DNA from 3 places in the Brachybacterium ginsengisoli genome. Region 3 is predicted to be linked to each of the others. Evidence: predicted binding sites of a transcription regulator. Region 3 holds the regulator's gene; each other region holds the start of a gene.

Evidence for each region. The regulator HrcA, encoded in region 3, represses chaperone genes, less so after heat shock. The targets are predictions, from matches to a motif close to TTNGCACTCGNNNNNNNCGAGTGCNAA.
Region 1: groES (co-chaperone GroES) is a predicted target of HrcA. The motif match lies at 1,327-1,353, and genes of this name have one in related genera.
Region 2: groL (chaperonin GroEL) is a predicted target of HrcA. The motif match lies at 1,716-1,742, and genes of this name have one in related genera.

Annotation. Positions count from the first base shown of each region.
Region 1 is NZ_CP023564.1:2,820,189-2,823,459, reverse strand. It holds gene CFK41_RS12625 (hypothetical protein) at 1-1,281, shown strand, start outside; gene groES (co-chaperone GroES) at 1,466-1,762, shown strand; gene groL (chaperonin GroEL) at 1,766-3,271, shown strand, end outside.
Region 2 is NZ_CP023564.1:2,930,015-2,933,285, reverse strand. It holds gene CFK41_RS13125 (uracil-DNA glycosylase) at 1-621, opposite strand, end outside; gene CFK41_RS13120 (DUF3263 domain-containing protein) at 686-1,000, shown strand; gene CFK41_RS18240 (LytR C-terminal domain-containing protein) at 1,063-1,650, shown strand; gene groL (chaperonin GroEL) at 1,927-3,271, shown strand, end outside.
Region 3 is NZ_CP023564.1:1,838,789-1,842,059, forward strand. It holds gene CFK41_RS08135 (DUF3097 domain-containing protein) at 1-428, opposite strand, end outside; gene hrcA (heat-inducible transcriptional repressor HrcA) at 642-1,652, shown strand; gene dnaJ (molecular chaperone DnaJ) at 1,755-2,882, shown strand; gene CFK41_RS08150 (16S rRNA (uracil(1498)-N(3))-methyltransferase) at 2,902-3,271, shown strand, end outside.

The DNA of each region.
Region 1 (3,271 bases), 980 kb from region 3:
AAGATCCCCCGCCTCGAGGGCGTGCGCACCCATGGCGACCTCGACCGCCTGGGGGAGCAGATGGACGCGCTCGCCGACGACGACCTCACCCCCGAGGAGCTCGAACGCCTCGTGCCCGCCCCCACCGCCCTGGGCTGGATGCGCGACGCCGGAGGAGTGGTCCTGGACCTCTTCGACGAGGTCCTCATGGCCCTGCGGTCCCGGCGCCTCCGCACCGAGCTGGTGGGGATCGACCATCTCGCGGCGCACCGCATGATCGGCGATCTCCGCAGGCTCCTGGCGGACCCGACTCTCGACCGGGCGGCCGCGGCGGGCCATGCCGAGCTCGTCCGCCATCTCGAGGTCCTCGACGAGGGCCAGGGGGACATCGGAGCCGACCTCGAGGTCACCCCGGTCGCGCCGCGGCCGGGAGAGATCCAGCGTGTGGTCACCGTGGTGCGCGCCATCCCGCGAGAGACCCTGGACCGGCTGCTCCCGCTGCGGCTCCTCTCCTCCCGGCCCGTGCTCGGCACGGCGATCGCCACGCTGCTCAAGCAGCTCAGGGAGGGCTGGGTCTCCCCGCAGGAGCGAGCGGCCGTCGAAGTGCAGGCCCAGCTCGGGCAGCTCGAACATCTCCGGCGTACGCATCGCCTCGAGGAGAGCCGACGGGAGGTCGAGGCCCGGGAGGCGCGGCCCGAGGTGCGCGCCTCGCTGCTCGCGCAGAGCGCCCTCCTGTGGCTCCTGATCGCCATGGTGGTGGGATGGCAGGCCGCCGCGCTGGGCGCCGGTCTCTTCGGCGTCGGACTCGGTCTCCCGGACCGGCCCTCCTCCCAGGACCTGGCCGCGGCGGGCGCGCTGCTGCGCACCCTCCTGCCCGTGCTCGCACTCGTCGGCCCCGCGGCGTTCGCGCTGTCGGTGCTCGGGGTGGGCATCGCGGCGGTGGATGACGCCGAGATCGGCGATCCGCGCACCCGGCCGACGCGCGGCCCGCTCCGGTCGATCGGGCCGACGGCCCCTCGTCGGTCACGTCGGCGGGCGGCGAGGGCCGGTTCGGTCGTGTCGGTCCTGATGATCCTGCTGCCCGTGGCCGCGCTGCTCCTCGCGCACACGGTGCTTCCCGACGTCGTCGTGTCCCAGGGGTCGGGTGCCGACACCGCTTTCGGCGCATTCCTCGCGATCGGGCTGGGGATCCCCTGGGCATCGACCCTCGCAGGCGCCTTCGTCGGCAGTCTGTGGGCAGACCGCTGGAAACGTGCACGCTGGTCAGCTCAGGAAGAGGATGCCGGCGACCCATCGGTTTAGCACTCACCTTGCATGAGTGCCAGCGAAGGTCCTAGAGTTGCGCCGTTGGCAGTCGACGGCCGAGAGTGCCAGAGGCTGCCGCAGAGGATTCCACCCCGGTCGGCACCGCGACGACGATCGGGAACGGGTCCCGCCACCCAAGAACTCACGCAGAGTCACATCTCTTCATGAAGGAGTGAGCCGCATGTCGGTCTCCATCAAGCCCCTCGAGGATCGCGTCGTCGTCAAGCCGCTCGAGGCAGAGCAGACCACGGCCTCCGGCCTGGTCATCCCTGACACCGCGAAGGAGAAGCCCCAGGAGGGCGAGGTCGTCGCCGTCGGCGCCGGTCGTTTTGACGACAAGGGCGCCCGTGTGCCCATGGACGTCAAGGTCGGCGACAAGGTCGTCTTCTCCAAGTACGGCGGCACCGAGCTGAAGTACGGCAACGAGGAGTTCCTCGTCCTCGGCGCACGCGACATCCTCGCGATCATCGAGGCCTGATCCATGGCCAAGGAGATCCTGTACAACGAGGACGCGCGACGCGCCCTCGAGCGCGGCGTGGACAAGCTCGCCAACACCGTCAAGGTGACGCTCGGCCCCCGCGGCCGCAACGTCGTCCTCGACAAGAAGTGGGGCGCCCCCACGATCACCAACGACGGCGTGACCATCGCCCGTGAGATCGAGCTCGAGGATCCCTACGAGAACCTCGGCGCTCAGCTCACGAAGGAGGTCGCGACCAAGACCAACGACGTGGCCGGCGACGGAACCACCACCGCCACCGTCCTCGCCCAGGCCATCGTGCACGAGGGCCTGCGCAACGTCGCCTCCGGCGCCGCTCCGTCGGCCCTGAAGCGCGGCATCGAGAAGGCCGTGGACGCGCTCTCCGAGAAGCTCGGCGAGATCGCCATCCCGGTCGACGGCAAGGCGCAGATCGCCTCGGTCGCCTCGGTGTCCAGCCAGGACCGCGAGATCGGCGACCTGCTCGCCGAGGCCTTCGACAAGGTCGGCAAGGACGGCGTCATCACCGTGGAGGAGTCCTCCACCACGGCGATGGAGCTCGACTTCACCGAGGGCATGCAGTTCGACAAGGGCTACATCTCCCCGCACTTCGTCACCGACGCGGATCGCCAGGAGACCGTCCTCGAGGACGCCCACGTGCTGCTGCACCAGGGCAAGATCTCGGCCGTGGCCGACATCCTGCCGCTGCTGGAGAAGGTCGTGGAGGGCGGCAAGCCGCTGTTCATCATCGCGGAGGACGTCGACGGCGAGGCTCTGTCCACGCTGGTCGTCAACAAGATCCGCGGGAACTTCAAGGGCGCGGCCGTCAAGGCGCCCGCCTTCGGCGATCGTCGCAAGGCGATGCTCCAGGACATCGCGGTGCTCACCGGCGCCCAGGTCGTGACGTCGGACCTCGGTCTCGACCTCAAGACCGTCGGCACCGAGGTGCTCGGCAAGGCCGGTCGCGTCGTCGTCACCAAGGACTCCACCACGATCGTGGGCGGTGCCGGTGACGAGCAGGCTGTGGCCGATCGCGTCGCGCAGATCCGCGCCGAGATCGAGAACACCGATTCCGACTGGGATCGCGAGAAGCTCCAGGAGCGCCTCGCGAAGCTGGCCGGCGGCGTCTCCGTGATCAAGGTCGGGGCTCACACCGAGGTGGAGCTCAAGGAGAAGAAGATGCGCATCGAGGACGCGGTCTCCGCGACCCGCGCTGCCATCGAGGAGGGCATCGTGGCCGGTGGCGGCAGCGCCATCGTCCAGGCGTCCTCCGTGCTGGCCGACGATCTCGGCCTCACCGGTGACGAGGCCGTGGGCGTGCGCGCCGTGGCCCGTGCGGTCGTCGAGCCGCTTCGCTGGATCTCCGAGAACGCGGGCCTCGAGGGCTACGTCGTGGTCGAGAAGGTCAAGGAGGCTCCCGTCGGCACCGGCCTGAACGCTGCGACCGGCGAGTACGTCGACCTCGTGGCCGCCGGCATCATCGACCCGGTCAAGGTCACGCGCTCCGCTCTG
Region 2 (3,271 bases), 1.1 Mb from region 3:
CACCTGTGAGAAGGGGCGGGACCCGAAGAACCCGCGCGAGGCCGACAGCGGGCTCGGATGGGGGCTGGCGACATACGGCACATCGCCCAGCAGCGGGATCAGGGACTGCGCATCGCGGCCCCACAGGATCGCCGCCAGCGGTCCGCCGCGGGCCACCAGGGCGCGCAGAGCGTGCTCGGTGATCTCCTCCCAGCCACGCCGACGATGCGAGGCGGGCGCGCCCGGCTCGACCGTGAGCACGCGGTTCAGCAGCAGCACCCCCTGGTCCTGCCAGGCGCCGAGGTCCCCGTGCGGCGCGCGGGGGATCCCGAGGTCGCTCTCGAGCTCGGTGTAGATGTTGCCCAGCGAACGGGGGAGCGGGCGCACCTCGCGGGCCACCGCGAAGGACAGCCCGATCGGATGCCCCGGGGTGGGGTAGGGGTCCTGGCCCACGATCAGCACCCGCACCTCCGCCATCGGACGGGTGAAGGCGCGCAGCACCAGCTCCCCGGCGGGGAGGTAGCCGCGGCCGGATTCGACCTCGGCGCGGAGGAAGCCCCCGAGCTCGTGCAGCCGGCCCTCGACGGGGGCCAGGGCCTCGGCCCAGTCGGGGGAGAGGGTCTCGGGAAGGGGCGTCGGCATGACCCCAGTCTCGCATCCGGCGCGCCCCTCGGACCAGGCCCGCCGCAGGTCGTAGTCTCGTTCCATGCCCGCAGATCCCGCCGAACGGCTCCCGTGCGCCGACCCCTCCGGTCCGCCCGGTGAGGCGGACGAGCTCAGCGCGCGCGATCGTCGGATCCTGGACCTGGAGTCCAGGACCTTCCGCTACGTCGGAGCGAAGGAGCGGGCGATCCGTGAGGAGATCGGCATCTCCAAGGTGGCGTACTACGTGCGGCTGAACACCCTGCTCGACGAGCCGTCCGCGCTGCGCGCCGCCCCAGCTCTCGTGCACCGCCTGCGCGGCCGGCGCACCTCCGGAACCGGTGCCGCGGGCGCCGATGGAAGCCACCGCGTGGCGTGAGCGTCAGGGTTCCAGGGCGTGTGCTCCCCGCTCGGGTCCGCCGGAGCGGGTTTAATGGGTCCGTGGCTGATTCCCAGTATCCGTACCCCCCGGACCGTTTCGACGACGAGGCCGACGCCGTGTCCTTCCACGGCGCGCATCGTGCCGAGCTGCCGTTCTGGCGGGAGAACCTGCTGTACATCATCATCATCGGCGCCGCCGCGGTGCTGCTGGTGGTGCTCCTCTTCTTCATCGGGAGCATGGGGGGCGACGGCGACGATCGGGCCGACGACCCCACCGCCGCCGCGTCCGAGGAGGCGGAGTCCTCCGCCGAGGCGACCGAGGCCGAGCCCTCCGAGGAGCCCGCCCCCGAGGCGGACAAGTCCACCCCCGTGCTCGTGGTCAACGCCGGCGGGATCAACGGGCTGGCCGGAGCCTGGGAGTCCGCGCTCGAGGAGGACGGCTGGGAGGACATCAGCCTCTCCACCGCCGACAACTCCCAGGAGGAGTCCGTGGTGTTCTACCGCGACGAGGCGGATGCGGGCACCGCTCAGGCCCTCGCGGACTCCGTCGGCGCCGGCGAGGCGCGCCAGAGCGACGAGTACGACGCCGCAGTGACCTTCGTGTCCGTCGAGATGCCCGAGGAGGGCGCGGACGACGGCGAGGGCTGATCCCCCGACGCTGTCCGCCGTCAGCGCAGAGTTAGCACTCTCCGCCGTCGAGTGCTTATGATGTTCTGGCACTCGGGCAACGAGAGTGACAGCGCCCCGCGCGCCCAGCTCCCGCTCCCGGAGGCATGATCGGCCGACGGCACACCGTCGCGCCGGCCACGAACATTCCGGCCCCGTGAGGGTGTCGTCGCCGTGGGACATGAACACGGCGGTGGTGCTCGTCCGTCGCGGGCACAGGGTCGGGTGGACACCACACCACACGGGAGAGATTCCACAATGGCCAAGCTCATCGCATACGACGAGGAGGCCCGGCGCGGCCTCGAGCGGGGAATGAACCAGCTCGCCGACGCCGTCAAGGTCACCCTCGGCCCCAAGGGTCGCAACGTCGTGCTCGAGAAGTCCTGGGGCGCACCCACCATCACCAACGACGGCGTGTCGATCGCCAAGGAGATCGAGCTCGACGATCCCTACGAGAAGATCGGCGCCGAGCTGGTGAAGGAGGTCGCCAAGAAGACCGACGACATCGCAGGCGACGGCACCACCACCGCCACCGTCCTCGCTCAGGCCCTGGTCAAGGAGGGCCTGCGCAACGTCGCCGCCGGCGCCAACCCGATCGCGCTCAAGCGCGGCATCGATCAGGCCGTGGCCGCGGTCTCCCAGACCCTGCTCTCGCAGGCCAAGGAGATCGAGACCAAGGAGCAGATCGCCTCCACCGCCGCCATCTCCGCGGCCGACCCGGCCATCGGCGAGCTCATCGCCGAGGCCCTCGACAAGGTCGGCAAGGAAGGCGTCATCACGGTCGAGGAGTCCAACACCATGGGCCTCGAGCTGGAGCTGACCGAGGGCATGCGTTTCGACAAGGGCTTCATCTCGCCCTACTTCGTCACCGACGCCGATCGTCAGGAGACGGTCCTCGAGGATCCGTACATCCTGCTGCTGTCCTCCAAGATCTCCTCCGTCAAGGACCTGCTGCCGCTGCTGGAGAAGGTCATCCAGTCGGGCAAGCCGCTGGCGATCATCTCCGAGGACGTCGAGGGCGAGGCCCTCGCGGTCCTGGTCGTCAACAAGCTCAAGGGCTCCTTCAAGTCCGTGGCCGTCAAGGCCCCGGGCTTCGGCGATCGCCGCAAGGCGATGCTGGAGGACATGGCCATCCTCACCGGCGGCCAGGTCATCGCCGAGGAGGTCGGCCTCAAGCTGGAGACCGCCGGTCTCGAGCAGCTCGGCCAGGCTCGCAAGATCGTCGTCACCAAGGACGAGACCACCATCGTCGAGGGCACCGGCGACGCCGAGCGCATCGCCGGTCGCGTCTCCCAGATCCGCACCGAGATCGAGAACTCGGACTCGGACTACGACCGTGAGAAGCTCCAGGAGCGCCTCGCGAAGCTGGCCGGCGGCGTGGCCGTCATCAAGGCCGGCGCGGCGACCGAGGTGGAGCTCAAGGAGCGCAAGCACCGCATCGAGGATGCCGTGCGCAACGCCAAGGCCGCTGTGGACGAGGGCGTCGTCGCCGGTGGCGGCGTCGCGCTGCTGCAGGCCGGTGCGGACACCTTCGGCACGCTCACCCTCGAGGGTGACGAGGCCACCGGTGCGAACATCGTCAAGGTCGCCATCGAGGCACCGC
Region 3 (3,271 bases):
TCGTGCCCCCAGACCTTCTGCACCAGCTCCGCATCGTGGGTGCCCTCCACCCAGATCCGGGAGGCGCGGGCTGTGCGGGCCTTCGCGCCCTGGACGTAGACGGAGCCGGAGGCGGAGCGCTGACGCACGGGACCCTTCGCGACGGCGGCGACCGGACGATGGAGCACCACCGGCTTCCCGTCGATCATGAAGCCGGGGCCGAGGGGGAAGGTGCGCCGCACGCCGCGACCGTCCTCGAGCTCGACCACGAGCTCGCCCGCGATCTTCTCGACACGGGTGATCGCCCCGGTGAAACCTGTGGACGCCTCCTCGACGACGAGGTCCCTGCTCGCCGGGACCTCCCGGGCGGCGGGTCGGCGACGATGATGGGCGGGCGGACCGGCGGACAGCACGTCGCGGCCGTACCGGTCGGGGAAGTCAGCAGGCACGCGCGACACCGTACACCCGTGGCGAACGCCTCTCGGCGCAGCACGCCGGAGCGGCGTACGATTGGCACTTGGCACGGCAGAGTGCCAGTCTGAGGGGACACGGATCGTGCGGTCCGCGGACCGCCACGATCCCCGGACCCGCCAGAGACCCGCAGGACCATGAGCCCGGCAGGCCCACCGGAGGGTGGGACCTCGAACGACGCAGCGCAGGAGGTGAGCGAGACGGACGCCCGCAAGCTCAACATCCTCGGCGCGATCGTCGAGGACTATGTCGCGACCCGCGAGCCCGTCGGCTCGAAGTCGCTGCTGGAGCGTCACGAGCTCGGCGTCTCCGCCGCGACCGTGCGCAACGACATGTCCTCCCTCGAGGAGGAGGGGCTGATCCATCAGCCCCACACCTCGGCCGGTCGCGTGCCCACCGACAAGGGCTATCGCACCTTCGTGGACCACGTGGCCACGATCAAGCCGCTGTCGGCCCCCGAGCGCCGGGCGATCCGCGCTCTGCTCGAGGACGCCGGCGACGTCGAGGACCTGCTGGCCCGCACCGTGCGGCTGCTCGCGCAGCTCACCCAGCAGGTCGCCATGGTCCAGTACCCCGCCCGTCGGCAGGCCAGGATCCGGCACGTCGAGCTGGTCAAGGTGGCGGACTCGCTGCTGCTGGTCGTGCTGATCCTCGAGTCCGGCCGCGTCGACCAGCGCACCGTCCCGGTGACCGCGGGCCGGCCGGCCGAGTACTACGTGGCGCTGCGCGACCATCTCAACCGCGTCGTCGCCGGCCGTGAGGTCACCGACCTCGCGGCACCGCTGGGCGAGTACCTCGAGTCCCTGCCTCCGGTGGAGCGTCCGGCGGTCGTCGAGGTCGCCGAGACGCTCGCTGCGCTGGCCGCCAGCCGCGCCGAGGACCGCATCATGATGGCCGGCACCTCGAACATCGCCCGCTCCGCGCAGGACTTCGCCCGCGATGTCGAACCGCTGCTGGACGTCCTCGAGGAGCAGCTGGTGCTGCTGCGGCTCTTCACCGAGATGCACGTGTCCCCGGGAGCCGTCGAGGTGCGCATCGGCTCCGAGCTCGAGGACCGGGCCCTGCACTCGACCTCGGTGGTCGGCGCCGGCTACGGCTCGGGATCCCATCTGGCGATCCTCGGCCCCCGCCGCATGGACTACGCCACCGGCATCTCCACCGTCCAGGCCATCGCCCGCTACGTCAGCCGCTATCTCGAATAGCAGCGCCGCGGACCGGACCGGTCCGCCCCGCGCCGCCTCACCCATCGCCCGCCGCCCGCCGCGGCCCGGCCACACCGACTCCCCGCGAAGGAATCCACCCCTGTGAACGAGGACTACTACGACCTGCTCGGCGTCTCCCGCGATGCGTCGACCGACGAGATCAAGAAGGCGTACCGCAAGCTCGCCCGCACCCTCCACCCGGATGTGAACCCGGACCCGGAGGCCGCGGAGAAGTTCAAGCGCGTCTCCCAGGCCTACGAGACCCTCTCCACCGCGGACAAGCGTCGCCAGTACGACATGGGCGGCGGCCCCGGCATGGGCGGGTTCCCCGGCGGCGGCGGTGCCGGCTTCGACTTCAACGACATCTTCGACATGTTCGCCGGAGCCTCCGGGATGCGCGGCCGCAGCCAGGGCCCCGTCCCGCGCCAGCGTCGCGGCGGCGACGTGCTGCGCCGGGTGCGGATCGAGATGCGCGACGTCGTGTTCGGCACCGAGGAGAAGGTCACCTTCCGCACCGCGGAGCTGTGCGAGCGCTGCTCCGGCTCCTGCTGCGAGCCCGGCACCAGCCCCACCCGCTGCACCGCCTGCAACGGCTCCGGCCACGTGCAGCGCGTCGCCCAGTCGCTGCTGGGCCAGATGGTCACCATGGCGCCCTGCCCCACCTGCGAGGGCCACGGCGACGTCATCGAGAGCCCCTGCACCAGCTGCTCCGGCCACGGCCGCACCGCCGCCGAGCGCACCGTCACGGTGCGCATCCCCTCGGGCGTGGAGAACGGCACCCGCATCCAGCTGCGTGGCGAGGGCGAGACCGGCGAGGCCGGTGGCCCCTCGGGCGACCTCTTCGTCGAGCTCACCGTCACCGATCACGAGATGTTCGACCGCGACGGCGACGACCTGGTCACCACCATCGCGGTGCCGATGACCACCGCCGCCCTCGGAGCGACGATCCCGCTGGACACCTTCGACGGCGAGCAGGAGCTGGACATCCGCCCGGGCTCCCAGCCCGGCGAGGAGATCACGCTGAAGGGCCTCGGCGTCACGCCGCTGCGCCGCGAGCGCCGCGGAGACATCCGCGTGGTGCTCGACGTGGACGTCCCCTCGTCCCTCAGCGAGGAGGAGCAGGACCTCCTGCGCCAGTTCGCCGCCCTGCGCGGTGATGAGACCACCCGTCGCTCCAAGGGCCAGCGCGGTCCGTTCGCGAAGCTCCGCGAACGGCTGCGCGACCTCTGAGCCGGACCGGGAGCACCACGTGCCCGCGACGCCGCCCGGCTTCCTGATCCTCGACGACGCCCTGGCCCTCGCCCGCTCGGGCGACGCCCTGGTGCTCGGCGGCGAGGAGGGGCGCCATGCGGCGAAGGTCGCCCGGATCGGGGTGGGGGAGCAGCTCCTGCTCACCGATGCCCCGGGCCGCCAGGTCCTCGCCGAGGTGAGCGGCGCCCGCAAGGAGGAGCTGGACCTGACGCTGCTCGCGGACCCCGCGCCCGCCGTGCAGCGGCTGCCCCGGCTGGGCCTCGTCCAGGCGCTCGCCACGGGCGGCCGGGACGAGCAGGCCGTGGAGTCCGCGACCGAGCTCGGCGCCGATCGCCTCGTGCCCTGGATCGCGCAGCGCTCGGTGTCCG